One region of the Bradyrhizobium ingae genome, then DNA from elsewhere that is predicted to be linked to it. Evidence: predicted binding sites of a transcription regulator. Region 1 holds the regulator's gene; each other region holds the start of a gene.

Region 1 (9,917 bases):
CGCTCGTCGCCGCCGCGTTTTACCTGCTGTTGTCCGGCGCCGAGGTCGCGACCCAAAGATCGTTCTTCATGACGGCGGTGGTGCTGATCGCGGTGATAGTCGATCGCCGCGCCATCACTTTTCGCACGCTCGCCGTTGCCGCGATGATCGTGCTCGCGGTCGCGCCGGAGGCCCTGGTGCATCCGAGCTTCCAGATGTCGTTTGTGGCAACGCTTGGTCTGGTCGCTATGGTGCAGATCGGCATGCCGAACCTGTTGGCCTCGCCGGATCATTCCACGACTGCGCGTATCGCGCTCTGGGGTGGCCGCGAGCTCGTCATGCTGCTGATGGCCTCGCTGATCGCAGGGCTTGCGACCACGCCCTATGCAGCCTTTCATTTCCACCGCGTCACGCCCTACGGCGTGCTCGCCAATCTCGCGGCGATGCCGGTGGTTTCCGCGTTGGTGATGCCCGCCGGCCTGCTCGGCTTGATGGCAGCGCCGTTCGGGCTGGATGGCGTGTTCTGGTGGCTGATGGGGATCGGCATCGACTGGATGGTCGTTGTGACGCGCTGGGTCGCGGCATTGCCGGGCGCGGTTGGCCGCGTCACCGCGTTCGGGACCGGTCCGCTGATTGCCGCCAGCTTCGGCCTTATCGTGGTGGGCCTGTTGCGCACGCCACTGCGCTGGACGGGCGCCATCGTGCTGGCGCTTGCAATTGGCTGGGCGCTGCACGTGCGCCAGCCCGACGTTCTGATTGCAGGCGACGGCCACAGCGTCGCGGTGCGCGGCAGGGACGGCCAGCTGCACCTGATCCGAACCGGCAAGGACAATTTTCTTCTCAAGGAATGGCTTGCGGCCGATGCCGATCCGCGCAGTGTGACTGATGCGTCGCTCACCGACGGTGTCTCATGCGACGAGGCCGGCTGCGTGGCGTCACTCGCCGATGGTCGTCTGGTTGCGCTCCCGCTGCGTGTCGATGCGCTGGCGGATGATTGCAGCCGCGCCGCGCTGGTCGTGACTGCAAAGCCTGCAGCAATCGATTGCGCGGCGATGGTCGTGGATCGCGACCGCCTGAAGACACAAGGTGCCCTTGCGCTCTCGCGCGAGGGCGACGGTTTCACGTTGCAAACGGTGAAAGCAAGGGGCGCAAACCGCCCTTGGTCGCCGGCTGGGGCCGGCGATAGCGATTTCGAGCTCAACCTCGCACCGCGGCCGGCCACTCCGCGCAGCAAAGATGCTACGCCGTCGGAGGCCGACCTGCAGGCCGAGGAATGAAGACGCGTCAGCCGATCGGCAGGCGCGTCGTGGGCGTCGGGGTCGTGTGCTGTTCGACGGCGGGCTGCTCTGTCTTCTCGCCGAGCGGCTGCGTCACCGGCAACTGCAGAACCGTGGCACGCTGTCCTTCGACGAGCTGCGTCACCAGCACGTAGTTGCCGTCTGGGAATTCGATCGCATCATGATGACGATCGGGAATGTGCGGATCAACCTTGCCGAATTTGCCGACGCGCGAATTGACGGTGCGCGTCCAGATCCAGCGATTGTCGTAGCGGACGTTGTCGGCGAAGGCGAGCTCGGTGCCGGGCAGGAGGCAGACGGCAACCGAGAGATCGCGCTCCGACGCAAATCCACGCGTCGAGGTGCCGCGGAAGGTTGTCGTGACGATCGTCTCGCCGACTTGAGCGGGGCGGGTCGCAACGGCATGCAGGCTGTAGTCACACATCGAAGTGCTCCTCATGCGAGATAGCCGGTCCGCGCCCCCCGGAGGCGCAGGCCTCTATCAGAGTGGAAGCCTTCGAGTGTATCGCGTTTGTGGGCAAATCTGCGGCCCGACTGCGCGCCGCCCGATCACTTTATCTTTCCCGGCAAACCAGGAACAAAGCCTCTCGCTACTAGTCTATCTTGGTTCACACCATTCACTCGCACGAGTTTTCATCAGCGGCCGGCAGGAGCGGAGTACCCCGAAGAAGGACAGCTCGCCCTGCGGCGCAGGTGCGATCGCATTGTTGGCGTTGCGGCATGGCGCACTGGTCGCCGCGTGCTCCGTCTTGCGGACGGAATGGTGGTGTTGCGCTGCGTCGCTCGTGGATGTCGAGCGATCAAGGCCGCCGAGATCACGCTCAAAATCTCTATCGCCGGGCTGTTTCCCTGCATCATAAACAGCGCCTTCGCGCCTGCGGTGCTCGAGGATCTAGCTCTGCGCAGGCGCGTGACAATCGCGTGGAGAAACGAAAACGCCGTCGTCGCGGAGCGGACAATCCATCCGCGCCGTCTTGTCGATCGATCACCGGCCGGCCGCCGGAGAGGGCAGTCAGTACTTCCGGTACAGGCCGATCAGCTTGCCCTGAATCTTCACCCGGTTCGGCGGCAGGATGCGCACCTCATAGGCGGTGTTGGCGGGCTCCAGCGCGATCGACGCGCCGCGGCGGCGGAAGCGCTTCAGCGTCGCTTCCTCGTCGTCGATCAGTGCCACGACGATGTCGCCGGTATCGGCAGTCTCGTTACGCTGGATCAGCGCCATGTCGCCATCCAGGATCCCGGCGTCGACCATCGAGTCGCCGCGTACTTCGAGCGCGTAGTGCTCGCCCGAGCCGAGCATGTCCGGAGGGACGCTGATGGTGTGGCTGCGGGTCTGTAAGGCCTCGATCGGCGTGCCGGCCGCGATCCGTCCCATCACGGGCACGGCGACCGGACGCTCGCCGTCGTCAACCGGAGCGCTTGTGCTTCGTACCTTGCCGAGATTGCCTTCGATGACGCTCGGCGTGAAGCCGCGGCGGCCGGCACCTGCGGCCTGAAGTTCGGGCAGCTTGATGACCTCGATGGCGCGCGCGCGGTTGGGTAGGCGGCGGATGAAGCCGCGCTCTTCCAGCGCGGTGATCAGGCGGTGGATGCCCGACTTCGAGCGCAGATCGAGCGCGTCCTTCATTTCGTCGAAGGAGGGCGGCACGCCGCTTTCCTTGAGGCGCTCACTGATGAACCGCAGAAGCTCGTATTGTTTGCGCGTTAACATCTTGACCAAGTCCCCCGGTTGACGTCGTTCGATTCCGAGACGCAAGATTCAGCAGAACCCGCTAGATGCTCGAAACAAATCATGAACGGACACTATATGTTCGATATGTGTTCCGCAACCACTTAATTTTGTGTGAACGCCGCCAAGGTTCGCGCCACGGACGAATCAGATTGCGTTCACACGGGAAGCCGCAACACCTCGCAAGGCGTGCCTGCTTCGGCTTTCGGTGCGAACGGCGCCCGCACGAGAAGTCCCTGTGCCATAGCGAGATTCGCAAGCAGCGAGGAGTCCTGGTGGTTGACGGGAACGGCCACGAGCGTGCCGTCCTCGCGCTCCTCGAGCCGGGCGCGCAAGTAATCCTCGCGGACGTCGTTAGGCCCGACGTCGCGCCCGAGCACGGCGCGCTCGCGGCGGTGATGAACGCGAGAGCGGCCAGCAAGAGCGCGAATCAAGGGCACCATGAACAGGAAGCCGCAGACATAGGACGAGACCGGATTGCCGGGCAGGCCGATCACCCGCATCGCGCCGAGATGGCCGTGCATCATCGGCTTGCCTGGCCGCATCGCGATTTTCCAGAACGCCATCTCGAAGCCTTCGGCTTGAAGCGCCGGCCTGACCAGATCGTGGTCACCGACAGAAGCCCCGCCGGTCGTGATCAGGATGTCGGCGCCGCTCTCGCGGGCCCGGCGGATGCCGGCGGTGGTCGCCGCAACGGTATCGGCGGCAATGCCGAGATCGATCGTTTCTGCGCCCTCGGCCCGCGCCAGCGCGTGCAGGGCGTAGCCGTTGGAAAAAACGATCTGGCCCGCGGCCGGCGTCGAGCCCGGCATCACCAGCTCGTCGCCGGTCGCGAGAAGCGCGACCCTTGGCCGGCGGCGGACGGCAAGCTCCGGATGGTTCATGCCGGCGGCCAGTGAGAGGTCGCGTTCGGTCAGCCTGGCTCCCTGTCGCAGGAGCACGTCGCCCTCGCGGAAGTCGACGCCGGCGGGACGGATGTGCCGTCCGGCGATCGCTGCCTCCTTGATCGTGACGCGCTTGCCGTCAGCGACCGTGTCCTCCTGAATCACCACCGCATCCGCGCCGTCGGGCACCACGCCGCCGGTGAATATCCGCACCGCCTCTCCAGGGCCAACCGATCCCGCGAACGGCCGCCCGGCCGCGACCTCGCCGATCACGGTGAGCTCTGCGCCTGCCGCTGCCGCATCGGCCGCGCGCACCGCATAGCCGTCCATCGCCGACATCGCCTGCGGCGGCTGCGTACGCCGCGCCGCGACGTCGTGCGCCAGCACGCGATGGTAGGCCGCATCCAGCGCGACCATCTCCTCCGCCACGGGCGCGACGCCCGCAAGCACCGCGGCAAGCGCGTCGGACACCGGCATCAGGGCCACGGGCAAAACTCCTGCTGGGAGAATAATAATGACAGGTCGCGTTGCGTTCTAGCCGAGTGCGCGCATCGAGGCAAAAGGAGGGGGATCCGGAGGCGGAGACGAATTATCCCTCCGGCAGCAGAGGCCGAGGTGCCCTTTGGGACAATATCGTGCCGTCCCGCTTCGGGCTCAGACTTGTTGAGCGCCACTGCATGAAGGCGCGTCAGGAGACGTCCGGGAGAACCCTGATGGCAGAGACTTCAAAGCTGTCGGTTGAAAAGGCGCTCGAGAAGCTGCGCGGCGATGAGCCGCCGAAATCGAGGAGCGCAAAGCTTGACGAGGAGATCGAAGCGCTCAAGGAGAAGACGAACCGGATGCGCGCACAACGGCAGCGTCTCGATCGGCCCCAACCCAAGCGCAGTTGAGTGTGCTTACCTTGGTCGCCGCGCGATCGTCTCGATGACGAAAAAGACCGGAATGACGGTGGCCAGACATGCCACTGCGACGACCAGGCTCACGGCTAGCATCAGGTGGCTCCCGTTTTATTGTCCGGATCGACGTCCGGCGCCTTCAGGCTGTGATCCGTCTCGGGCAGGGGATCACCCTGCGATTTGAGATCCGCCGCCTTGCTGACCAGCTTGGCGGAGAGCTGTGAGTTCGACGTTGACTTGGCGAACTTGAGAAGGATGGAGGCTTGCTTGTTGAAGTAGGTCTTGCCCAACACGATCACGCGTCCGTTGTAGAGAATCCCAACGGGCATATGACTCTCGACGCGCTGATCCGTTCCGGGAACTCTGTACAAAAATACACAGAGTGAGTTGGTTCCACATTTTACTCGAAAAGTTCCTCGAGGCGCATGGAACCGAGTTCTGAGCTACCGCGGCAATATGGGCGTTCTTTTCACAGTCCCAGGGCCTTCAGCGCCTCACTGACGTCGCGAGGCGACGTCACGTGAACTGCGGTCAGCCCTCGTGCCCGCGCGCCTTCGACGTTTTCCGCGAGATCGTCGAAGAACACGATTCGCTGCGCCGGTACGCCGATCGCGGCAACGACATGGTCGAAGGCTTCCGCATCGGGTTTGCGCAGGCCGATGCTGGAGGACAGATAGAGCTCGCGGAAATGGCCAAGCAGGTCGGCATACTCCTTCGAGAAATATTCCACATGCGGCCGATTGGTGTTGGAGAAAACGTAGAGCGGCATGTGCTTCGCGGCACGCGGCAACAGGTTTGCGATGTCGGGCATCTCGCCCGCGAAGATCGCATTCCACCCCTCCAGGAACTGAGCGTCGGAGATTTCGATCTCGAGCGAGCGCCGCAGCGAGTCGAAATAGGCCTCGTCGCTGATCTTGCCGACCTCGTGCAGCCGATAGGCTTCGCTGTCCCGCACATAGCGCGCGACGATGGCCTGCGGTTCGCAGCCGGCATGTCCCGCCCAGCAGGCAATCGCCTTGGAGAAGTCGATGTCGAGCACCACGCGACCGAGATCGAACAGAAGCGCATCCGCGCAGCCGGGAGAGAGGAGGGAGGTCATTGCATCCTTTCAGTAGCGGTAGGGCTCGATATCCAGCAGTGGAAACGCGCTGAATACGTTTGGTGCGTTGGTAGCGGTCGCCGCATGCAGGCACGATGCGTTCACCTCGGCAAACGAAGTGGACCCGAGCAGCCCGAGACAGCGCAGCACTTCGTCTTCCAGCAGCTCCAGCATCCGCGTGATACCGGCTTCGCCGGCCGCGGCCAGGGCCCAGCACTGCAGGCGCCCGATGCCGACGATATCTGCGCCCATGGCGATCGCCTTGACGATATCGGTGCCGCGACAGAAGCCGCCATCGACCATGATCTTCGCGCGACCCTTCACGGCATCGACGATCTCCGGCAGCACATGCATGGTGCCACGGCCGTGATCGAGCTGGCGGCCGCCATGGTTGGAGACGTAGATCCATTCGACGCCATGGTCGAGCGCGATCAGCGCATCCTCGGCCGTCGCGATGCCTTTGATGATGAGCGGGATCTTGAACTTGTCCTTGATCAGCTTCACCGTCCGCCACTCCAGGCCCTTCTGGTAGTCGCCGCCGGTGGCGCGCAGCCGGCTCTCGCGAACATAGCGCTTGGCGATGTCGCGTTCGCGACGGCTGTAATGGGCGGTGTCGACCGTCAGGCAGAATGCGGCGTAGGAATTTTTCACCGCGCGGGCGACGACATCCTCGACGAAGGCGTCATCGCCACGGACATAGAGCTGATAGAAGCGGAGCGCATCGGGAGCTGCTTCCGCGGTCTTCTCGAGGCCCGGGTCCGACACCGAGCTCAGCATATGCGCCGCGCCGAAGGCGCCGGCACCGCGTGCAACCGAGGCTGCACCGTGCGGATCGAAGATTTCGAGCGCGCCGACCGGCGCCAGCACGACCGGCAGGCGCATCTTGCGGCCGAACTGCTCGACGGAACCGTCGACGCTGCGCATGTCGCGCAGCACCCGCGGGCGGAAGGCGATCTCGTCCAACGCCATGCGGTTGCGGCGCATCGTGGTCTCGGTCTCGGCGGCGCCGATGATATAGTCCCAGGCATTCTGGTTGAGGTTGGAGCGTGCCTTGCGGATGAATTCGTGCAGGTTCTGGAACGGCTCGTCGCTGGCGCCGAGTTCGACGTTTCGTTGGGGACGGATGCGGGGCGCTTCGTTCATTGTTATCCTCCCGAGAATTTGAAGCCGTATTCCATCGCCTAACCGGTTCGGCGCGCCAAAACCATCCCAAAATCGCATAGCTTGAACGCGTGGCCGGACGGGGCGATTCCCGCCCGGCGCGAAACCGGCCGGCGCACGTTGCCAAAAGTTTAGGCTGGGACGAAGCGATTCTTGCCGGATGCGAGCCCGACGTGGCGGACCGGCCTTGAAGAAAACAGAATGGTATTGTGAGACACGGGCTGGATCGCCATTTGCATGGCGGCTCCCAACCGCCAGCGAAAAGGCCAATCAATCCATGCGGAAAACCCTGCTGTTCCCCCTCGGCGCGCTGACCGGCGCGTGTTTGACTCTGCTGGCGACCTCTCCGCAAGGCGGGCACTGGGTGGCAAGAGCGGCGGCGGGCGCGGATGATGCCTATTCGCAACTGAACCTGTTCGGCGAGGTGTTCGAGCGGGTCAAGGCCAGCTACGTCGAGAAGCCCGACAACGCCAAGCTGATCGAGGGTGCCATCAACGGCATGGTGACCTCGCTCGATCCGCATTCGCGCTACATGAACGACAAGGCCTGGACCGAGATGCAGGAGACCACCTCCGGCGAATTCGGCGGGCTCGGCATCGAGGTCACGATGGAGGACGGCCTCGTCAAGGTCGTGGCGCCCATCGACGACACGCCGGCTTCCAAGGCCGGCCTCTTGTCCGGCGACCTCATCAGCAAGATCGATGGCGAGGCGGTGCTGGGCATGACGCTCGAGCAGGCCGTCAACAAGATGAAGGGTCCGGTCGACACCAAGACCAAGCTCACCATCGTGCGCAAGGGCGCCGACGCTCCGCTCGACGTTGCAATCACGCGCGAGATCATCCATGTGCGCCCGGTCCGGTTCCATACCGAGGGCGGTGATATCGGCTATATCCGCGTCACCTCGTTTAACGAGCAGACCACCGACGGCTTGCGCAAGGCGATCGCGTCGATCTCCAAGGATATCCCGCAGGAGAAGCTCGCAGGCTACGTCGTCGATCTCCGTAACAATCCGGGCGGGCTGCTCGACCAGGCGGTCTCGGTGTCGAGCGCCTTCCTCGCCCGCGGCGAGGTGGTATCGACCCGCGGCCGGAACCCGGAAGAGACCCAGCGCTTCACCGCGCATGGCGGCGACCTCACCAAGGGCAAGCCGCTGGTCGTGCTGATCAACGGCGGCTCGGCTTCCGCGTCCGAGATCGTGGCCGGCGCGCTGCATGACCACAAGCGTGCCACGCTGATCGGCACGCGATCGTTCGGCAAGGGCTCGGTTCAGACGATCATTCCGCTTGGCTCGGGCAGCGGCGCGCTGGCGCTGACCACCGCGCGCTACTACACCCCGTCGGGTCGCTCGATCCAGGCGCAGGGCATCGCGCCCGACATCGAGATCCTTCAGGACATCCCGCCGGAGCTGAAGGGCCGTGTCGACACGATGGCTGAATCCCAGATGCGCGGCCATCTCTCCGCAGCCGACGGCAGCGAGCAGACCGGCTCACAATCCTACGTTCCGCCGGAGGAGAAGGACGACAAGGCGCTGCACGCTGCCTTCGATTTCCTACACGGCGTGACCGTGAATGCGGCAGCCGCGAAGCCGGCCCAAAAGGCGGCGGTGCCGAACTAGGCTGCCGTCGTAGGGTGGGTCAGCCGTAGGCGTAATCCACCACTTCTCAAGGCTTGGAAAGCAAAGAGGTGGGTTGCGCTCCGCTAATCCACCCTGCGAATTGCGATGCGAAGGCCTGGCGCCTAGCCAGCCTCCCTGCGGCGGCTTTCGTGGCCGGTCCTCTCGGCAAGACGGCTGCGGTGGAGCGTGAACAGCTCCTGGACCTTGTCGGCCGGCTTCGCTGCACTGAACAGATAGCCCTGCATCTCGCTACAGCCGAGCGAGCGGAGCAAGCGCTGCTGCTCCTCGGTCTCCACGCCCTCCGCGGTCGTGGTCATTCGCCGCGCTGCGGCGAGGCCGACCACGGCCTGCACGATGCTGGAGGAGCCGTCGGGTCCCGCAATGTCCTCGACGAAGCAGCGGTCGATCTTGATCTTGTCGAAGGGGAAGCGGTGCAGGTAGCTCAGCGACGAGTAGCCGGTGCCGAAATCGTCGAGCGCGATGCGCACGCCGATGGCGCGAAGCTGATGCAGGATGGCGAGCGCGGTGTCGTCGTCGCGGATCAGCACGGCCTCAGTGATCTCGAGCTCGAGCCGGCTTGCCGGCAGGTTGGAGGCGGCGAGCGCCGCCATGATCTTCAGCGCCAGCGTGCCGCTCTTGAACTGCACGGGTGAGACGTTGACCGCGAGGCGGATGTCATCCGGCCAGGTTGCGGCGTCCCGGCAGGCCGTCGCGAGTACCCACTCGCCGATCTCGTTGATGAGGCCCGTATCCTCCGCGATCGGGATGAATTCGGCGGGCGAAACCATGCCGCGCTCCGGGTGGCGCCAGCGCACCAGGGCCTCGCAGCCCGTGATGGTGTCGTCCTTCAGGCTGAGGCAGGGCTGATAGAAGACTTCGAGGCCGCCATGGGCAATGGCATGCCTGAGATCGGTCTCGAGCTGCCGCCGCTCGCGGACTTTGGCATCCATCTCTGGTTCGAAGAAGCGGTAGGTGTGGCGTCCGGCGGCCTTGGCTGCATACATCGCCAGATCCGCATTCTTCAGGATCTGATCGAGCTCGGTGCCATGGTCCGGCGCCAGCGCTATGCCGATCGAGGCGTCGGTGGTGAGATGGTGGCCCATGCAGTCGAACGGCTCGCGGATGGCGGCGAACACCCGTGCCACAAGATCGGTGACGTGGTCGGGCGAGCTCACGGCGCTCTGCACGATCGCGAATTCGTCCCCGCCGAGGCGGGCGACGAATTCGGTCTCGCCGGCGCAGCGGTTCAGATGCGC
Region 2 (9,917 bases), on a different contig from region 1:
CCCGGATCGGCGCTGCGCTTGTCCGGGACGACGAGCGGAGTTTGTAGGCGCTAAAGAACTCAACGTCGTCCCGACGAAAGCCGGGACAACGTTGGGGACAGAACCGCTCTACTTCCCCCAGCGCAGCGCCAGCGCGTCGCGTTCCTTGGCGAGTTCGAGCAGGCCTGCGCGCGTGGCCGGGTGCAGCGGTTGCAGGGGGTGGCGCACGGCGTCGGACTTGATCACGCCGCCGGCCTGCATCATCGCCTTGCAGGCGATCAGGCCGCACTGGCGGTTCTCGTAGTTGATGAGCGGCAGCCAGCGCTCATAGGCAGCCTTGGCCTCCTCGCGCTTGCCGGCAAAATAGGGATCGATGATCTGGCGGATGCCGTCGGGATAGCCGCCGCCGGTCATTGCGCCGGTGGCGCCGGCGTCGAGATCGGCCATCAAGGTGATGGCTTCCTCGCCGTCCCACGGGCCTTCAATATCCTTGCCGCCCGCCTCGATCAGGCCGCGCAGCTTTGCGGCAGCGCCGGGGACCTCGATCTTGAAGTAGCGGATATTGGAAAACTCCCGCGCCAGCCGTGCCAGCAGTTCGACCGACAGCGGCGTGCCCGCGACCGGCGCGTCCTGGATCATGATCGGAATCTCGATCGCCGCCGACAGCGCCTTGAAGAACTCGACGATGCCCTTTTCGGGCACCCGGAAAGTCGCGCCGTGATAGGGCGGCATCACCATCACCATGGCGGCGCCGGCGGCCTCCGCCTGCTTGCTGCGGGCGGCGCACACGGCCGACGAGAAATGGGTGGTGGTGACGATGACGGGGACGCGGCCGGCGACGTGCTCCAGCACGGCATGCATCACGGTCTCGCGCTCGGCGTCGGTCAGCACGAACTGCTCGGAGAAGTTGGCCAGGATGCAGATGCCGTTCGAACCGGCATCGATCATGAAGTCGATGCAGCGGCGCTGGCCTTCGAGATCCAGTTCGCCACGCTCATTGAAGATGGTCGGTGCGACTGGGAAGACACCCCGGTACGGACGCTGGGCTTTGGTTTGGGGCGTGGCCGACATCGAAACTGACTCCCTGGTGTTCTCGCCGCGACTTTCTGGCGGGCCGCCCGCGCGGCCGCGGGCGAATGGTACCGCTACCATTTAGCGCGGTCGCGCACCTGCGGCAATGCCGATTGCAGCGGGAACTTCAGTTCTGGTGGGTTACGCCGATCGACCGGTACCGGGGGCTTCCACCGCGCCGCGAAGGCGGTCGGCATCGGCCGACGTCGCGAGGCCGGCCTAGCGCCGATCGGGCTCGAGCTTCTTCGCGGCGGCGATGTCCGCATCGCCGCCGGCCACATCGCCCTTCTCCCGCTTGGCCACGCCGCGCCAATGCAACGCAAGCGCGTAGGTCGGCAGCAGTTCGAGCGCCTTGTCGTAATTCGCGATGGCGCGGTCGAGCTCGTGCTTGTCCTGGAAGGCGCGGCCGCGGCCGTAATAGGCCGTGACGAATTCGGGCTCGAGTCGGATCGCCTGATCGTAGTCGGCGATCGCACGATCGAAAGCGCCCTTGTCGCGCCAGGCAATGCCGCGATTGTTCAGCGCGTAGACCTCATCGGGATCGAGGCGGAGCGCTGCGCTGTAATCCGCGATGCTGCGATCAAGGTCGCCCTTCTTCTGGTAGACGAGGCCGCGGTTGAGCAGACTCATGACGTCGGTCGGATCGAGTCGGATGGCCGCGTCAAAGTCCGGCAGCGCGCGATCCGGTTCGTTCTTCATCAAGTAGGCACTGCCGCGGTTGTAGAAGGCATGCGATGATTTCGGGTTGATGCGAATGGCATCGTTGTAGTCAGCAATCGCGCGGTCCTGTTCACCCTTGGCGCCATAGATGCTCCCGCGGCTCTCATAGGCGCTGCCATAGGCCGGATCGATCCGGATCGCTTCGCCATAATCGGCGAGAGCGTGCTCCAGATCGCCTTTCGCCTGATAGGTCTTGCCGCGATTGGCGACCGCCATGGCGTATTTGGGATTGAGGCGGATCGCCGTCTCGTAGTCGGCGAGCGCCCGATCGGGATCGCCCTTCATCATGTGGATCGTGCCACGATTGTTGACGGCTTCGGCATCGCTGGGGTCAAGACGAATGGCCTGCTCGAAATCGGACAGCGCGTGGTCAAGATCGCCCCTGAGCCGATAAAAATTCCCGCGTCCGTTGAAGGCCGAGCCGAAGCTGGGATCCGTCAGGATGGCCAGATCGAAGTCCGGGCGCGCATGGTCGAGGTCGCCGCTCATCGTCCGGACGACGCCCCGATTGAACAGGGCGACGGCGAGGTCGTGCCCCGTGAAGGCGCCCGCATCGATCGCCTTGGTGCAGGCGGCAAGCTGCTCGCTGAGCGGCCGGTCGGTATCGCCGAGACACTTCACTTCGCGCGACTGGGCATGGCCCGGCGGCCCCGCCACAGCGAGCACCACGACCAGACCCATCATCCGCAATGCCAACATCGGTCCCGCATAGGCTAGATGCCCGTTCGTCGCGTGCGGGAGCCATTTCGTTCAATCAGATCAGACGGATGGCGGCCTAAGGCCACGCTCCTGTCAGAGCCGACGTCACGCGACCTTGGTGAAATCGGCCGGCCGGCGCTCGGCGAACGCCGTGAAGGCCTCGCGGGCCTCGGCGGTGCGCAGGCGCTGAGCGAACTGCTCGCCTTCGACCGTCATCTGGGCAACCAGCGCTTCACCGTTGCGCATCAGCCGCTTGGTCGCGATCAGCGCACCGGCAGGCTGCATTGCGAGGCGCTGCGCGAGCGCGGCGGCCTCGGCGTCGAGCTTGTCGAGCGCCACGACGCGGTTGGCAAGGCCCCATTCGAGCGCGGTCTTCGCCGGCACGGCCTCGCCGAGCGCGAACATCTCGTAGGCACGGACGTGACCGATGCGCAGCGGCATCAACAGGCTCGAAGCGGCCTCCGGCACCAGCGCCAGGCTGACGAAGGGCGTCGACAGCAGCGCATCGTCGGCGAGCACGACGAGATCGCAATGCAGGAGCATGGTGGTGCCAACGCCGACGGCGCGGCCCTGGACGGCCGCGACCAGCGGGCGCGTGCAGCGCGCCAGCGACTGGATGAACCTGATGACGTTGCGGCTGCCCTCGGATTTGCCCGTAGCAACGGCAGCAAACTCGCCGACATCGTTGCCGGCCGTGAACATGTCACCCTCACCACGGATCAACAGCACGCGGGCCGACGGATCGGTCTCGGCGCCCTCGATGGCATCGGCGAGCTTGCCGTACATCGCATCTGTCAGCGCGTTCTTCTTGTCGGGGCGCGCGAGGGTCAGCGTCAGCACGCCATTGGTCGTCTCGGTCCGGACATGCTCCGTCATGGGACGGCTCCTCTCAGTCATCTGTTGCGCAAGAAAATTTGGTCTGAATACTCTTGAGGCCGCGAGCCTGTAAAGTTGTGTAGGGCGTCACGTCGCCGGGGCGCGACAGCCGTCCAGGAAAAGAGCGGCGGCGGTGCGGACGCGGCGCTCGATCTCCTTGCGCGGTGGCAGCGGCACGCCACCATAGATCGCGGCGCGCTGCGGCGCCGAGACGGCCATGCCTATCAGCATGCCCGCGGCCTCCTCCACATTGTCAAGCACGAGGCGGTCCGCCTTCACCTGGACGCGGAGCCAGCGCGCCAGCGCAGCCGCCGTGCGCGCAATGCCATTGCGATAGAAGGCGACGGCAAGGTCCGGAAACGCGGCAGATTCCTGGAGCACGATGCGTTGCAGAGCGACGACCTCCGGATCGAGCGCGAGGTCGGCGCAGGCGAGCAGCGCCGTGGAAAGAGCCTCGGCAATGTCGGCGTGATCGATGCCCTTGAGCTGGACGTCGGAGAGCTGCCGGTCGAGCCGGTCGGCAACCATGGCCTCGAACAGCGCCGCCTTGGCCGGAAACAGACGATAGAGAGTTTTGGTGGAAATGCCGGCGCGGCGGGCCAGCTCCTCGGTGCTGGTGGCGGCGTAGCCATTCTCGGCAAAAGCGTGCCGTGCGGCGTCGAAGATGATCCGACGCGTCTCGGCGTCGTCGCGCAGTGGCGGCCGTCCACGGGAGCGGCATTCGCCGGAAGATTTTTCCTGAGCCATGTTTTTAGATGATGCCTGTCATTCCATTGACAGTTTTCAAGTTAGTCCTATTTTGGAAACCGTCAAGTTTCCTAAATCAGGGAGCCCTCCATGACCGCCCACACCAGCCCATCGAAAATCGAAGCCATAGGGATTCCGGCCGGCGTGCCGGAGGGCCTGCTGCCTGCCGAAACGGCGCCCGTCCGCGCCAGAAAGCTCAACCTTCGCAAGCTGTTGCTGGCCGGCGCCGCGGCTGCCGCGCTGGCCGGCGCGAGCTGGTACGGTTACGATTACTGGACGGTGGGCCGCTTCCTCGTCTCCACCGATGACGCCTATGTGAAGGCCGACAACACCACCATCGCGCCGAAGGTCAGCGGCTACCTCGTCGCGGTCGCGGTCGCCGATAACGAGCAAGTGAAGGCGGGGCAGGTGCTGGCCCGGATCGACGACCGTGACTTCAAGGTCGCGCTCGACCAGGCCCGCGCGGACGTGGCCGCCGCGCACGCGACCATCACGAGCAAGGAGGCGCAGCTCGAAGTTCAGCAGGCGGTGATCGCGGCCGCCAGGGCGACCATCGACGTCGACACCGCAACCAAGACCTTCGCGAGCCAGGAGAACAAGCGCTACACCGACCTCGCTGCGTCGGGCTTCGGCAGCGTGCAGAATGCGCAGCAGGCGCAGGCGCGCGATGCCGGCGCGAACGCCGCGATCGAGCGCGACACCGCCAATCTTGCCTCCGCCCTCAAGCAGGTCGATCTGCTGAAGGCCGAGATCGTGCAGGCCAGGGCCGCCCTCGCTCGCGCGGAAGCCGTGCAGCGCCAGGCCGAGCTCAATCTCGGCTACACGATGATCGTCTCCCCGATCGACGGCGTGGTCGGCAACCGCACGCTTCGCGTCGGCCAGTTCGTGCAGGCCGGCACGCAGTTGATGTCGATCGTGCCGGCCGACGGCGCCTATGTGGTCGCCAACTTCAAGGAGACCCAGCTCACCAACGTGCATGCCGGCCAGACCGTCGACATCGAGGTCGACATGTTCCCGGGCCAGGTCGTGCACGGCCATGTCGATTCCATCGCACCCGCGAGCGGCCAGGAGTTCGCGCTGCTGCCGCCCGACAACGCCACCGGCAACTTCACGAAGGTGGTTCAGCGCATCCCGGTCAGGATCGCGCTCGACAACGAGAACGCGCCGTCGATCGCGCTGCGTCCGGGCATGTCGGTGATCCCCAGGATTGCGACGCGTTCCAGCGCGCCCGCCGCGTTGGCAGCCAGTGTCCCCAAGACTAATCAGACCAAGGCAAACCAGACCTCCGGAGGGTCGCGCCATGTCCAACAGCCTCACAATCCCGGCACCCGCACGCTCGATTCCGGCCGCGACGCCTGATCGCGTCGCCACCGACCCGAACCGCGCCAGCGCCACGATCTGGATCGCCGTCTTCGCGGCGATGATCGGCGCCTTCATGGCGATCCTGAACATCCAGATCACCAACGCCTCGCTGCTCAACATCGAGGGCGGCATCGGCACCGGCGTCGACAACGGCTCCTGGATCTCGACGTCCTATCTGATCGGCGAGATCATCGTCATCCCGCTCACCGACTATCTGTCGCGCGTGTTCTCGTTCCGCAACATTATCCTGAGCTTTGCGACGCTGTTTGCGGCATTCTCCGTCGCCTGCGCCTTCACCCACGACCTGCCCTCGATGATCGCAATGCGCGGCTTGCAGGGCTTCTTCGGCGGCGTGCTGATCCCGATGGCCTTCACGCTCGTCTTCACCAAGCTGCCCAAGGGACAACAGCCGATTGGCCTTGCGATGTTCTCGCTCGCCGTGACCTTTGCGCCTGCGATCGGCCCGACCATCGGCGGCTATCTCACCGAGAATTATGGTTGGCAGACCATCTTCTTCGTCAATGTCGTGCCGACCGCGGCCATGGTCACCATGCTGTTCTTCACGCTGGAGCGCCAGCCCCTTCAGCTAGGCCTGCTGCGCGAAGGCGACTGGTTCGGCATCGCCACCATGGCGGTCGGCCTCGCCTCGCTCCAGGCCGTGCTCGAGGAGGGCAACAAGGATGACTGGTTCGGCTCGCCCTTCATCGTGCGACTTGCCATTGTCGCCGCCGTCAGCCTCGCGCTGTTCATCTACAACGAGCTGGTCGTGGAGAAGCCGCTGTTGCGCCTGCGGCTGCTGACGCAATGGAATTTCGGCGTCGGCACGATCGCCGCGGTCTTCCTCGGCTTCGCCCTGTTCGGCTCGGTCTATCTGCTGCCGGCGTATCTTGGCCAGGTGCAGGGCTACAATGCGGAGCAGATCGGCAACGTGCTGGCCTGGACCGGCCTGCCGCAGCTTCTCTTGATTCCTCTGGTGCCGAAGCTGATGCAGCGCTTCGACGCCCGCTATATCGCAACCGTCGGCCTCTTGCTGTTCGCCACGAGCTCCTTCATGAACATCATGATGTCGCTCGACTATGCGGGCGATCAGTTCTTCGCGCCCAACGTCGTGCGGGCGATCGGCCAGGCGCTGACGCTGGCGCCGCTCTCCGCCCTCAGCCTCGGCAGCGTCGCGCCGCAGGATGCGCCCGCAGCCTCCGGCATCTCCAACATGATGCGCAACCTCGGCGGCGCGATCGGCACCGCCGTGCTCGCGACCATCGTCACCAAGCGCGAGCAGTTCCACTCCAACGTTATCGGCCAGTCGGTGACGCTCGGTCGCGAAGAGGTCCGCGGACGCATCGCGCAGCTCACGAACTATTTCATCGGCCACGGCGTGCCCGACCCGAACGCGGCTCATGAGCAGGCCGTCATCGCGCTCGGCAAGCTGGTCAAGCGTCAGGCCCTGGTGATGGGCTTTTCCGACACGTTCGCCGTAATCGGCGTGGTGCTGGTGCTGGCCGCGATCGCCGTGCTGTTGACGCGGCAGGTCAAGGCAGCGGGCGGGCCGGCGCACTAGGCCTTGATCGTCCGTTTTTTGAGCGGCCGTCGCGCTTGACGGCCGCCACTTTTTGTGTTCTTTCTTTGTTCCATTCAAGTACAAGTTGTAGCACGAGTTAATTTCATGATGAGTGATATGCACAGCGATAGCGGGCCGGCCCAGCTTGTAATTCACGACGACGAAGATACGCCGGAAGAATTTGTGATCGAGTTGCTGCGCCGGGTTTTCGGCAAGTCGGAGCGCGACGCGGTCGCGTTGACGACCCGGATTGAGCGGGAGCAGCGAGTCGGTTGCGGTCCCTACCCGCGATCCGTCGCCGATGCGTTGCTCAAATCCGCGCTCCAGCACATTCAATTTGCAGGTCACGGCCTACGGATCACACTCGAGCCGGTCAAGTCGACTTGCGAGCTTTGCGGCAAACCCGAGGCGCACACCGATGTGCGGCTCGGCAGCCGCTCGATCTGGCTGTGCAGCGAATGCATGCGTGCCGCGGTCAACACGAGCAGTGAGCCAGAAGAGGAATTCGAGTATGCCTGCGAGGTTCTGGACCGGCATTTTGCCGGTGTGCCACGCAGCAAGCTCGTCACCACGGTCCGCCAATTTCCGGGACACATGCGCGCAGACGTCCAGGCGGCCATCGATCAACTCTTCAGCTCCGCCGGCCGGCTGTTCGGCATCAATGACGAGCAACGCTACGAGACGTTGTCGATTGCACGGCTCGTGCGCGACGGTCGCCACGCGCAGGCACTTGCGCCGCTCCAGTATTTCGATGTCGACATTGGCGAGAAGAATCCGGTCAAGTGCCTTGATAACGGTCTGTGGCTGTGCACGCAAGGCGACCTCCGCTACGCGGTACTGCTCTGCGCACATCACGAATACGGCCGTGAGTCCGGGATCCGGATCGAAATCGCCGTGCCCACGGGCGCCGCGGGTGCCGTCCTCGTCCAGCGATGCTTCGGCGAGCTGGAGCAGGCCGTGCAGGCCGCGCGCACCTATCGCGGCAAGATCCTCTCGCTCGACGCCGACCGCGACTATCGCGGCCGCTCGCGCGGCATCACCGTACACCGCCTGCCGCCGGTCGCACGCGGCGAGGTGATCCTGCCCGAGCAGACCTTGCGACTGCTTGATCGCAACGTCCTGAGATTCGTCGGCACCCGCGATCAATTGCGTCGGCTCGGCCAGTCGACGCGCAAGGGCATTTTGCTGTACGGCCCGCCAGGCACGGGCAAGACGCATACGATCCGCTATCTCGCGACCCATTTGCCAGGGCACACGACCCTGCTCATTACCGCGGAACAGATAGGGCTGCTTGGCGCCTATATGAGCCTGGCACGCCTCCTCCAACCCTCGATGGTGGTGATCGAGGACGTCGATCTCATCGCCCGCGATCGCGATGACATGGGGCCGTGCGAGGAGTCCCTGCTGAACAAGCTGCTCAACGAGATGGACGGGCTGAAGGAGGACGCAGACATCCTGTTCGTGCTGACCACCAACCGGCCCGAGGACCTCGAAGGTGCGCTCGCCGGCCGGCCCGGCCGCATCGACCAGGCGATCGAAGTACCTCTCCCCGACGAAATCGGCCGCGGCAAGCTGGTTCGGCTCTACGGCAAGGGCCTGCCGCTCGATGACGCCGTCGTCACCGAGGCGGCCCGCCGCAGCGAGGGCACGAGTTGCGCCTTCATCAAGGAGTTGATGCGGCGGCTGGCGCAGGCGAGTCTCGCGCGCGACGGCGGCAATTCCGTCATCTCCGCCGACATCAACGAGGCGATCGACGACATGCTGTTCTCCGGCGGTCGCCTCAATGCGCAATTGCTCGGCGGCGCGCAGGCGATGGCGGCGGGATAAAACCCCGCCACCGATTGGAGCTTCGGTCGCGAGACGTCAGAACGATCCCAAGAGGCTACCCAGCGTGATGACGACGACCAGCGCCAGCAGGGATGCGACGATGCCGACCATCACGATATCCCGGTAGCTCTCGCGGTGGGTCAGCCCGCAGATCGCGAGCAGGCTGACCACCGCGCCGTTGTGCGGCAGGATATCGAGCGTGCCCGAACCGATCACCGCCACGCGGTGCATCAGTGCGAGGTCGACACCGGTCTTCGCAGCGATCTCCACATAGGTCTGGCCGAGCGCATCGAGTGCGATCGTGAGGCCGCCGGACGCCGAGCCGGTCAGTGCCGCCAAAATGTTGGTCGCAACCGCAAGCGACACCAGCGGACCTCCTTCGATTGCGAGCACCCAGTCGCGCACCGTCTCGAAAGCCGGCAGCGCAGCGATGACGGCCCCGAACCCGACCAGGCTTGCGACGCTCAGCGCCGGGAGCACGGAGGCATTGGCGCCGGCATCCATGGTCTGCCGGAGCGAGACCAGCCTCGTCCAGTTCATGGCAATGGCCACGAGGATCGCGGTGGCGAGCGCGACCGAGACCGACCATACGCCCGCGACCGCGGACAAGGACGTGCCGCCCCAGCGCGGCTCGGCCAGATACGAGAAATCCAGCCGCGGCAACACCAATAGCGACATCACGAGATTGACCGCCACGACGACGACGAGCGGCAGGATGGCACTCAAGACCGGCGAGGGTGCTTCGCTGCGACGTCCGTGCCGGATCTCCGCTGGATCGAATTCGCGGGCGAGCGTGGCACGCTCGCGCAGCAATTCATCGTCGACAATGTCCTCGGCCGGCTCTTGCGCATCCGCGCCAAAACCCTCGCCGGCGCGACGGGCCGCGGCTTCCGCCCGCTGCAGCCACCACAAGCCGGTGCCGAGCATGATGAGCGAGGCGATGATGCCGAGCCCGGGCGCGGCGAACGGCGTCGTGCCGAAGAACGGCATCGGGATCGCGTTCTGGATCGACGGCGTGCCGGGCAGAGCCGACATCGTGAAGCTCGAGGTGCCCAGCACGATCGCCGCCGGGATCAAA
Region 3 (9,917 bases), on a different contig from region 1:
GATCGACACCGGCCTGACGCTGCTGAGGAGCGCCGCCGACCGCGTCTCCGCGGCCAATGGCTGGATGGGCAATGCGTTCAAGGGGTGGATGCCGACCGGCCTCTATGCCCGCGCGCTCCTGATCATGATCGTGCCGATGGTGGTGCTGCAATCGGTCGTCGCCTTCGTGTTCATGGAGCGGCACTGGAACACGGTGACGCGAAGATTGTCGGCCGCGGTGGTGCAGGACATCGCCGCGCTGATCGACGTCTACAAGGGCTATCCGCAGGACAAGGATCGCGACCAGATCAGGCGCATCGCCCAGCAGCGCCTCGGCCTCGTGGTGGACTTCCTGCCCGCCGGCGACATGCCGCAGCCAGGGCCGAAGCCGTTCTTCTCGCTGCTCGACCAGACGCTCTCGGTGCAGCTCGGCCGCCAGATCGGGCGCCCGTTCTGGATCGACACGGTCGGCCGCTCCAACGTCGTCGAGATCCGCATTCAGCTCGACGACGCCATCATGCGCGTATTCGCGCAGCGCAGCGCAGCCTATGCTTCGAATTCGGAGATCTTCCTGTTCTGGATGGTCGGCACCTCGTCGATCCTGCTGATCGTCGCGGTCTTGTTCCTGCGCAACCAGATCAAACCGATCCTGAAGCTCGCCGACGCTGCGGAAAGCTTCGGCAAGGGCCGCGATGCGCCCAACTTCCGCCCGCGCGGCGCGCGGGAAGTGCGGCGCGCCGCAATGGCGTTCCTGGAGATGAAATCGCGCGTCGAGCGCTCGATCGAGCAGCGCACCGCGATGCTGGCCGGCGTCAGCCACGATCTGCGCACCATCCTGACCCGCTTCAAGCTCGAGCTGGCGTTGATCGGCGACAATCCCGAACTCGAGGGCATGCGCAAGGACGTCGACGAGATGTCGATGATGCTGGAGGACTACCTCGCCTTCGCGCGCGGCGATTCCGGCGAACAGTCGCAGCCGACCGACATGGCGCAGGCGCTCGAGGAATTGCGCAGCGATGCCGAGCGCCACGGCCACACCGCGACTGTCGCATTCAACGGCCTGCCCGTGGTGACGGTGAAGCCGGCCTCGTTCAAACGCTGTCTCGCCAACCTCGTCACCAACGCGGCACGCTACGGCAAGACGATCGCCATCACCGGCCAGCGCGATCACCGCTATCTCACCGTCACCATCGACGACGACGGGCCCGGCATCCCCACGCATCTGCGCGAGGAGGTGTTCAAGCCGTTTCTGCGACTGGACAACGCCCGCAACCAGGACGAAGGCGGCACCGGCCTGGGGCTGGCGATCGCCCGCGACATCGCGCGCTCGCATGGCGGCGACATCACGCTCGGCGACAGTCCGATGGGAGGCTTGCGGGCGAGCGTGAGGATACCGGTGTAGCCTTTCTTACCTCGCCCCGCTCGCGGGGAGAGCATAGGCCGCCTTCGGCGGCCGTTCGTAAGAGACGCCGAAGCAGAGCTTCGGCTATGTTCGATCGCAGATCGAATTCGGGTGACGGGGACGCGCCGCGAGTCCAACTCTGTCCGTGAATGCGGAAGCAGCCCCACACCCCAATCCTCTCAGCGCGAGCGAAGACACCGGCTGCGCTGCGGCCACCAACCTACTTCGGCAGCAGGTCCTTCAGCTTCGCGGCGTCCTTGACGTTCATCTTGAAGCCGCCGGGCATCACGATGTCGCCGGGCTTCTGGTCCGCCTTGCACGGGCCGAGCCATTTGGCCTCGATCGTCGTGGTCGCGTCTCGCCCCGCAGCGCCGGCAACGCCGCCCTGGATGTGCGCGGTGCTCTTCACCGTGTAGGCGGTGTTGAAGTCGCCGGTAATCTCGGCATGCGAGGTCGTGGTGGTGCCGGCGACGTTACAGACGGAATCGCTGACATAGCCGGTCGCGGTCTTCTGGATGTCCTGCTTGGCGCAGATCTGCTTGGCCATCGGGGAGACGTTGTTGTTCATCTCCTTGTCGACGTTCTCGTCGGTGCAGTGCTGCATGGTCATTTCCGGCATCGCCCCGCCGGACCGGAGCATCTTCATCTCCCAGAGGCCGGCCTTGCGCACCGGCAGATCCACCGCATGTGCAGCCGTCGTCGCCGACATCGCGAGCGCGAGGAGGCTCGCGCAGAAAACTACAGGCTGTCGCGTCATGCGCCACGCTCCCGATCGTCGCTTGCGGTCTAATGGATCAGTATAGCGTGCGCAGCGGCTGTTCGGCTGCGCCATACGGCACCCAACGGCAGGCGAAGGAAATGTAGCCGCCGTCATAAGGCTGCACGGCGAGGAATTTCACCACCTTGCCGTAACGGGCGCAGTGGTCGACTGCGATCTGCCGCGCATCGACCTGCGTCGCCATCGAATAGGCGATGATGCCGCCGGTGTCGTTGCCCTTGAACGGCGGCACCGGAAGGATGTCGGCGCGCGCGGGCGCGCCCGCCAGCAATCCCGAGACAACCAGGCTGGCAAGAAGGCTCGCGGCCGCAATGATTCGCATTCCCGTCACTCCGTTTGGCTGGCGTCATTTTACGGTGCCGCGGACGCGCTGAAAAGAACGGAACGCCCGCCGGACACGAGGTTGCGTGCAACTCGTCGCCGAGTGTTGCCGCGCTGCACTTGACCTCTCCCCACCTTCGCGGCACGGTCCGATGCTTGCAACCATGTCTCCTGGATTGCCCATGCGCGACCTCGCCACCTCCCTGAAATCGCTCCGCTTTGCCGCGGTATTCGGCCTCATTCTGGGGGCGCTGTCGCTGACCGAGGCCAAGGCCGCCAATCCGCTGGAGCTGAACTTCTGGCTGGATGGGCCGCGCTATGACGGCCGCGTCGCCGATTGCGACAAGGCGCTGCCGACGATCGCCACCCAGTTCTGGGAGAAGGAAAGCTCGTTCTGGAATTCGTCGTTGAAGATCACGGGCTTCGCCGGCATCCACGAAACCGCCTTCCGGCCCTGGCAGTCCGACAACATCCCGCGCCGCTATTGCACGGGCGAGGCCATGCTCAGCGACGGCAAGGTGCGCAAGGTGCATTTCTCGATCATCGAGGACGGCGGCTTTGCCGGCTTCGGCCAGGGCGTCGAATGGTGCGTGGTCGGCCTCGACCGCAACTGGGCCTACAATCCGGTCTGCCGGGCGGCAAATCCCTGATCTGGGCGAATCGTCGCGCCAAAGCGGGCGGCGCCAATTTTGTTCTTGAAATGTTCTCGCTGGCTGCTAGGCTCTTTTGCACAGTCTAGTTGAAGGGCGTCGCCATGTTTTATTCCAGATTGCATTCCCTGTCCCGTTTCCTGATCTCCCTTGCGCTCACCGCAAGCTTCGTTGCGCTCGCAGGCAGCGCGGTGGCGCAGGACAGGCGGCAGAATGCGCCCGGCGAATTCGATTTCTACGTGCTGTCGCTGTCGTGGTCGCCGTCGTTCTGCGAGGAGGCAGCCGAGCGCGGCGGCCGCTCCCAGATCCAGTGCGGCGGACGGCCCTACGCCTTCGTGGTGCACGGGCTGTGGCCGCAATATGAGAACGGTTTTCCGGAATATTGCCAGCGGCCGGCGCCGCGGCTGAACCGCAACATCGTCTCCTCCATGCTCGACCTGATGCCGGCACCAGGACTGATCTTCAACGAATGGGACAAGCACGGCACCTGCTCGGGGCTGTCGGACCGCAACTACTTCGAGACCATCCGGAAAGCGCGCGCTGTCATCAAGATTCCGGCCGAGTATCTCGATCTGTCGCAGGCCAAGACCGTGGCGCCCGCCGATGTCGAGGAGGCCTTCATCAAGGCTAATCCGGGGCTGAGCAGCTCGGCCGTTTCGGTGACGTGCAACCGGACACGGCTGTCGGAGGTGCGCATCTGCCTGAACAAGGACCTGCAATTCCGCTCCTGTGAGGAGCTCGACCGCCGCGCCTGCCGCCGAGACCAGGTGACGATGCCGCCGATCCGCGGCGGGTAGTTGGACTCAAGTTGCCGTCATGCCCGGCTTTGCGCCGAGATGAAGCGCGTGGATGGCCGGGACAAGCCCGGCCATGACGGGTAGAAGATGCTGCGCATCCTCTCCAACGAGCTGCAGATCTTCCGATGAACTACCGTCACGCCTTTCATGCCGGCAGCTTTGCCGACGTCATCAAGCACATCGTGCTGGCGCGCATCCTGACCTACCTCCAGGACAAGCCGGCCGCATTCCGCGTCATCGACACCCATGCCGGCGCCGGCCTCTACGACCTCGAGGGCGACGAGGCACGGCGCGGCGGCGAATGGCTGACCGGCATTGCCCGCATCATGCAGGCACGCCTGTCCAACGAGGTCGCCGCTCTCACAAAGCCCTATCTCGACATCGTCCGCGCCTTCAATCCGCGCGGCGAATTGAAGACCTATCCCGGATCGCCGCTGATCGCACGTGGACTGTTGCGGCCGCAGGATCGTCTCGTCGCCTGCGAGCTCGAGCCGAAAGCGCGCAAGGCGCTGATCGATGTGCTGCGCCGCGACACACAGGCCCGCGTCGTCGATCTCGACGGCTGGATCGCGCTACCGGCTTTCGTGCCGCCGAAAGAGCGGCGCGGTCTGGTGCTGATCGACCCGCCCTTCGAGGCCAAGAACGAATTCGAAAGGCTCGGAGAAGCCTTCTCGGCAGCGTTCGCCAAGTGGCCGACCGGCATCTATGTGATCTGGTATCCCGCCAAGTCCAGGCGTGCCACCGATGCGCTCGTGCAAGCGGTGGCACAGGCCGCAGCCGCGGCCAAACCTCAGGGCAAATGCCTGCGGCTCGAATTCAGCGTCGCACCGCAAAGTACCGAGGCACCACTCGCCACGACAGGGCTTCTGATCGTCAACCCACCCTTTACGCTGCAGAGCGAACTCAAGACCATCTTGCCGGAGCTTGAAAAGCCGCTCGGCCAGGGTGGCGCGGCACGCTTTCGCCTGGAGGTACCAAAGCCCTAAAGTAGTACACCTATTGGGAAAACTATGCATGAACGGTAGTCAATCTGCAAAGAACCGTATTATGCTGTGTCCAGTGACTGGCTTTACGTTCCGCTTCCGCGAATGGTTGCGGCGGAGTGAAGGCCTCAGAAGGATCCAGGCGGACTGACACGTCCGTCCAAGGGTGGCCAGCTCCCGGGCTCGTATGTCCGGTCATGCCGAGATGCGTGTCTGCATCACGGCGGAGGAGCAATGCGGGGGAGGAGTCCCGATGGCCATGACGGGCACGGTTAAGTTTTTCAACGGCGAGCGCGGTTACGGTTTCATCAAGCCGGACGATGGCGGTCGCGACGTCTTCGTTCACATCACCGCGGTGGAGCGGGCGGGACTGAAGGACCTCACCGAAGGACAGCGCATCACTTTCGAAGTCGAGCCGGACAAGAAGGGCAAGGGACCGAAGGCGGTCAACCTGGTGATCCTCTCTTAGGCGAAGACTGACGCAAAAAAATCCCGGCCGCGAGGCCGGGAGGTTTAGGTCCGGTATTTTCTTCTTTAGCTATCAGAAGTGATAGTTCACGCCTGCGCGCACGACGCTGGCGCTATAGCCGTTGGATACGCCGGTGATCGCGAACTGGCTCGAGGACAGATCGAGGAAGAGATATTCGATCTTGGCGCTCCAGTTTTGCGCGATGCCGAACTCGGCGCCGACACCTGCGGTCCAGCCCAGCGTGGTGTGCGATTCCGACCAGCCAAAAGTCTCCGCACGCAGCTCACCGAAGGCAAGACCGGCCGTGCCGTAGAACAGGATGTTGTTGAAGGCGTAGCCGCCGCGGCCCCGCACCGTGCCGAACCAGGGATTGGAGAACTTCCACGGCGCGAACGTATCGTCGGCGCCGGTCGCCTGGATATCGCCTTCCACGCCGAACACCCACGGGCCATTCTGGAAATTGTAGCCGGCCTGGATGCCGCCGACGAAGCCGGCCGGGTTGGCGGGATTGTTGCTCACCGAGCCCCATTCGTAGCCGAGATTTGCGCCGAGATACGGCCCGGCCCAGCTATAGGCATTGAGCGGCTGGTTGACGGTATAGGGCGCACGCTGCCCGTAATTCAGATCGGCGGCCTCTGCCGAAGCGCTCCAGCCCGCGGCAACCAGAGCCGCAGCGCCCAAAACGAGCCCCTTCATCACACTCTCCAACGCAACTGCCGCAAGGCCATCGCCGTCCGCTTGCGCCGCCGCGCAAGGCAAAACCGCATGGTTACGGAACCAAGAACTTTTCGCGTAGGATTTATCGAGAGTTTTAAGTTAAAGGGTTGTTAAGCGCGGTTACCGCCCGCTTAACAGTCTTAAGGAAGCGTTACCGGGAACACCGCGCGAGGGACCGCTCTGCCGGCCCGGTGAAACTTCAAATCGGCACGCCCAGCGCCTAAATTCGCATTATGGACCACGATTCCTCCGACACCCCGGACACCGCACGCGCGCGGAAGCTGCGGCACGGCACATTGCCGGACGTCTCGCCGCAGGAGCAGGCCGCGCCCGACGTCGATCCTGCGACGAGTGGCGGCGACGACGAGGACGAGGCGCGGCTGCCGGACATCCTGGAAGAGAGCGGCGCGGTCGGCGAAGGCCCGCTTGCGACCGGACATGACGCCATCGAGCGCGCGGTGCGGCTCGCCCCCACCTCGGCGGGCGTCTACCGCATGCTCAATGCAAACAACGACGTGCTCTATGTCGGCAAGGCCAAGAACGTCAAAAAGCGCCTTTCCAACTACGCGCGCATCGGGGCGCCGCAGCCGGCGCGCATCCTGCGCATGATCGCGGCGACGGTCTCGGTCGAGATCGTCTCGACCACGACCGAGACCGAGGCGCTGCTGCTCGAAGCCAACCTCATCAAGCAGCTCCGGCCGCGCTTCAACGTGCAGCTCCGCGACGACAAATCGTTTCCCTACATCCTCATCACCGGCGACCATTGGGCGCCGCAGATCCTCAAGCACCGCGGCGCGCAGACCCGGCCCGGACGCTATTTCGGCCCGTTCGCCTCCGCGGGCGCCGTCAACCGCACCATCACCGCGCTGCAGCGCGCGTTCCTGATCCGCTCCTGCACCGATTCGTTTTTCGAAAGCCGCAGCCGGCCCTGCCTGTTGCACCAGATCCGCCGCTGCGCCGGTCCCTGCACCCGCGAGATCGACTTCCCGGGCTATGCGACGCTGGTGCGCGAAGCGACCGATTTCCTGTCCGGCAAGAGCCACGCCGTGAAGCAGGAGCTGGCGGGCGAGATGGAGAAGGCCTCGGGCGAGCTCGAATTCGAGCGCGCCGCGCTCTATCGCGACCGCCTCGCCGCGCTGTCGGCGATCCAGTCGCAGCAAGGCATCAATCCGCGCACCGTGGAAGAAGCCGACGTGTTCGCGATCCATCAGGAAGGCGGCTTCTCCTGTGTCGAGGTGTTCTTCTTCCGCACCGGGCAGAACTGGGGCAACCGGGCCTATTTCCCCCGCGCGGAGAAGACGTTCACGCCGGAAGAGGTGCTGGGCTCGTTCCTTGCGCAGTTCTACGACGACAAGCCGCCGCCGAAGCTTGTCCTGCTCTCGCATGAGATCGAAGAGAGCGAGCTTCTTGCCAACGCGCTGTCGATCAAGGCCGGCCACAAGGTCGAGGTCTCGACGCCCAAGCGCGGCGAGAAGAAGGAGCTCGTCACCCACGCGCTGACCAATGCGCGCGAGGCGCTGGGGCGGAAGCTCGCGGACACGGCGACGCAAGGCCGCCTGCTCGAAGCGATGGCATCGACCCTTGCCCTGCCCCATCCGCCGAAACGCATCGAGGTCTACGACAACAGCCATATCCAGGGCACCAACGCCGTCGGCGCCATGATCGTCGCGGGGCCCGACGGCTTCGTGAAGAACCAGTACCGCAAGTTCAACATCAAGTCGGAAGGGCTCACGCCCGGCGACGACTATGGGATGATGCGGGAGGTCCTGCAGCGCCGCTTCAAGCGGCTGCTCAGTCCGCCCGAAGAGACTGCGAAGACCAAGGACGACGACTTCCCGCAATGGCCCGACCTCGTGATCATCGATGGCGGCCGCGGCCAGCTGAACGCTATCCGCGAGATTTTCGAGAGCCTCGGTCTGACCCAGGTATCGCTGATGTCGGTCGCCAAGGGGCCGGACCGCGATGCCGGTCGCGAGACGCTGTTCATGCCCGGCCGCGAGGCCATCAAGCTGGAGCCGCGCGACCCCGTGCTCTATTTCATTCAGCGGCTGCGGGATGAGGCCCACCGATTCGTCATTGGTTCGCACCGCAAGCTGCGCAAGAAGGATATCCGCGAGGCCGGTTTGCAGGAGATCCCGGGCATCGGCCCGTCACGCAAACGTGCCTTGCTGCATCATTTCGGAACCCTGAAGGAGATCGAGCGGGCGTCGATCGCCGATCTCGGCAAGGTTCCGGGGGTGAGCGCGGAAAGCGCCCGCAAGATTTTCGAGTATTTCCATCCCCAGCCGGGGTGAACTAAAGGGGACGGGGTCATATGGTCGTCGCATCCCGCACCCCATTTGGGGAGGGGACGGTTGACCTGCAGGCACCAGCGGTATTGGTAGAACCAATGAACATCGCCACGACACGAGGGACGACCAGCCGCGCGATGTCCCTCCCGAACATCCTGACCTATGGCCGGATCGCCGCGATTCCGGTCGTGGTCGGGTGCATCTATGCGCAGTCGATCATGGACGGGCCGCTATGGCTGCGCTGGGTGGCGGTTGCCATCTTCATCGCGGCGGGGGTGACGGATTACCTCGACGGCTATTACGCGCGGATCTGGAACCAGCAGTCGGCCTTCGGCCGGATGCTCGACCCGATCGCCGACAAGCTCCTGGTCGCCTCTTGCCTTCTGATGCTGGCGGCCGACGGCATCATCCACGGCTGGTCGCTCTGGGCCGCCATCGTGATCCTCTGCCGCGAGATCCTGGTGTCGGGCCTGCGCGAATATCTGGCGGCGCTGCGCGTCAGCGTGCCCGTGACCAAGCTCGCCAAATGGAAGACGACGGTCCAGCTCGTCGCAATCGGCTTCCTGCTCGCGGGCGAGGCCGGCGATCAGGTGGTGCCGGTCGTGACCCAGATCGGCCTGCTCCTGCTGTGGGCGTCGGCGCTGCTGACCATGTACACCGGCTATGACTATTTCCGTGCCGGCATCCATCACCTCATCAAGGAGGATGAGGGATGAAGGTGAAGTATTTCGCCTGGGTGCGCGAGCGCATCGGCAAGGCCGAGGAGACGATCGAGCCGCCGGCCAGCGTGCGCACGATCGAGGAGCTGATCGCCTGGCTCTCCGGCCGGAGCGAAGCCTATGCCTATGCCTTCGAGAAGCCGAAGGTGATCCGCGCCGCAATCGACCACGCGCACGTCAAGCCGAATGCGGCGATCGCCGGCGCCCGCGAGATCGCCTTCTTCCCGCCGATGACCGGCGGCTAGCGTCGCGCGAATGTCTGCTACCGTCACCATCCGCATCCAGCAAGACGATTTCGACGTCGCGCGCGAGATCGCTGCGCTGACGAACGGTCGCACCGACATCGGTGCGGTCGTGAGCTTCTCCGGCATCTGCCGCGGCGACGAGGACAGCACGAAGATTTCTGCGCTGACGCTGGAACATTATCCGGGCATGGCGGAAGAAGAGATCAAACGCCACGTCGACGAGGCCATCTCCCGCTGGCCGCTCGACGGCATCACCGTCATACATCGCGTCGGCCGGATCACGCCCGGCGCAAACATCGTGCTGGTGGTGACTGCCTCGCAGCATCGCCAGGCGGCATTCCAGGCGGCCGAGTTTTTGATGGATTACCTGAAAACCAGCGCGCCGTTCTGGAAGAAGGAACAAAGCGCAGCCGGCACCGGCTGGGTCGAGGCCAATACAAGCGACGACCAGGCCGCCGCACGCTGGACCAAATCCTGATGGCAAAAGCTTCCAAGAAGACCACGCGCGGCCGCGCCGCACCCAGGCTTGCGAAGGTCGCCGCCGGCGAACTCGTGACACTGCTCGA

What was found. The regulator LexA, encoded in region 1, represses DNA repair genes until DNA is damaged. The targets are predictions, from matches to a motif close to TGTTCNNNNTGTGTTCNG.
Region 2: a site for LexA is predicted at 7,068-7,085, ahead of ACV1FX_RS18835 (ATP-dependent Clp protease adaptor ClpS). Genes of this name have one in related genera too.
Region 3: a site for LexA is predicted at 3,171-3,188, ahead of ACV1FX_RS11830 (ribonuclease T2 family protein). Genes of this name have one in related genera too.

What each region holds. Positions count from the first base shown of each region.
Region 1 is NZ_JBVUBB010000004.1:386,730-396,646, reverse strand. It holds gene ACV1FX_RS09070 (ComEC/Rec2 family competence protein) at 1-1,256, shown strand, start outside; gene ACV1FX_RS09065 (hypothetical protein) at 1,264-1,701, opposite strand; gene lexA (transcriptional repressor LexA) at 2,290-2,988, opposite strand; gene ACV1FX_RS09055 (molybdopterin molybdotransferase MoeA) at 3,165-4,376, opposite strand; gene ACV1FX_RS09050 (hypothetical protein) at 4,604-4,780, shown strand; gene ACV1FX_RS09045 (hypothetical protein) at 4,882-5,115, opposite strand; gene ACV1FX_RS09040 (HAD family hydrolase) at 5,256-5,885, opposite strand; gene ACV1FX_RS09035 (alpha-hydroxy acid oxidase) at 5,895-7,028, opposite strand; gene ACV1FX_RS09030 (S41 family peptidase) at 7,324-8,661, shown strand; gene ACV1FX_RS09025 (bifunctional diguanylate cyclase/phosphodiesterase) at 8,784-9,917, opposite strand, start outside.
Region 2 is NZ_JBVUBB010000011.1:167,244-177,160, forward strand. It holds gene ACV1FX_RS18805 (dihydrodipicolinate synthase family protein) at 109-1,050, opposite strand; gene ACV1FX_RS18810 (tetratricopeptide repeat protein) at 1,270-2,469, opposite strand; gene ACV1FX_RS18815 (enoyl-CoA hydratase) at 2,575-3,345, opposite strand; gene ACV1FX_RS18820 (TetR/AcrR family transcriptional regulator) at 3,433-4,092, opposite strand; gene ACV1FX_RS18825 (HlyD family secretion protein) at 4,183-5,451, shown strand; gene ACV1FX_RS18830 (MDR family MFS transporter) at 5,393-7,012, shown strand; gene ACV1FX_RS18835 (ATP-dependent Clp protease adaptor ClpS) at 7,118-8,839, shown strand; gene ACV1FX_RS18840 (GntP family permease) at 8,876-9,917, opposite strand, start outside.
Region 3 is NZ_JBVUBB010000006.1:165,673-175,589, reverse strand. It holds gene ACV1FX_RS11850 (ATP-binding protein) at 1-1,381, shown strand, start outside; gene ACV1FX_RS11845 (DUF3617 domain-containing protein) at 1,602-2,138, opposite strand; gene ACV1FX_RS11840 (hypothetical protein) at 2,176-2,481, opposite strand; gene ACV1FX_RS11835 (hypothetical protein) at 2,663-3,130, shown strand; gene ACV1FX_RS11830 (ribonuclease T2 family protein) at 3,235-3,927, shown strand; gene ACV1FX_RS11825 (23S rRNA (adenine(2030)-N(6))-methyltransferase RlmJ) at 4,053-4,913, shown strand; gene ACV1FX_RS11820 (cold-shock protein) at 5,164-5,379, shown strand; gene ACV1FX_RS11815 (outer membrane protein) at 5,452-6,075, opposite strand; gene uvrC (excinuclease ABC subunit UvrC) at 6,330-8,390, shown strand; gene pgsA (CDP-diacylglycerol--glycerol-3-phosphate 3-phosphatidyltransferase) at 8,486-9,103, shown strand; gene moaD (molybdopterin converting factor subunit 1) at 9,100-9,351, shown strand; gene ACV1FX_RS11795 (molybdenum cofactor biosynthesis protein MoaE) at 9,362-9,829, shown strand; gene prmB (50S ribosomal protein L3 N(5)-glutamine methyltransferase) at 9,829-9,917, shown strand, end outside.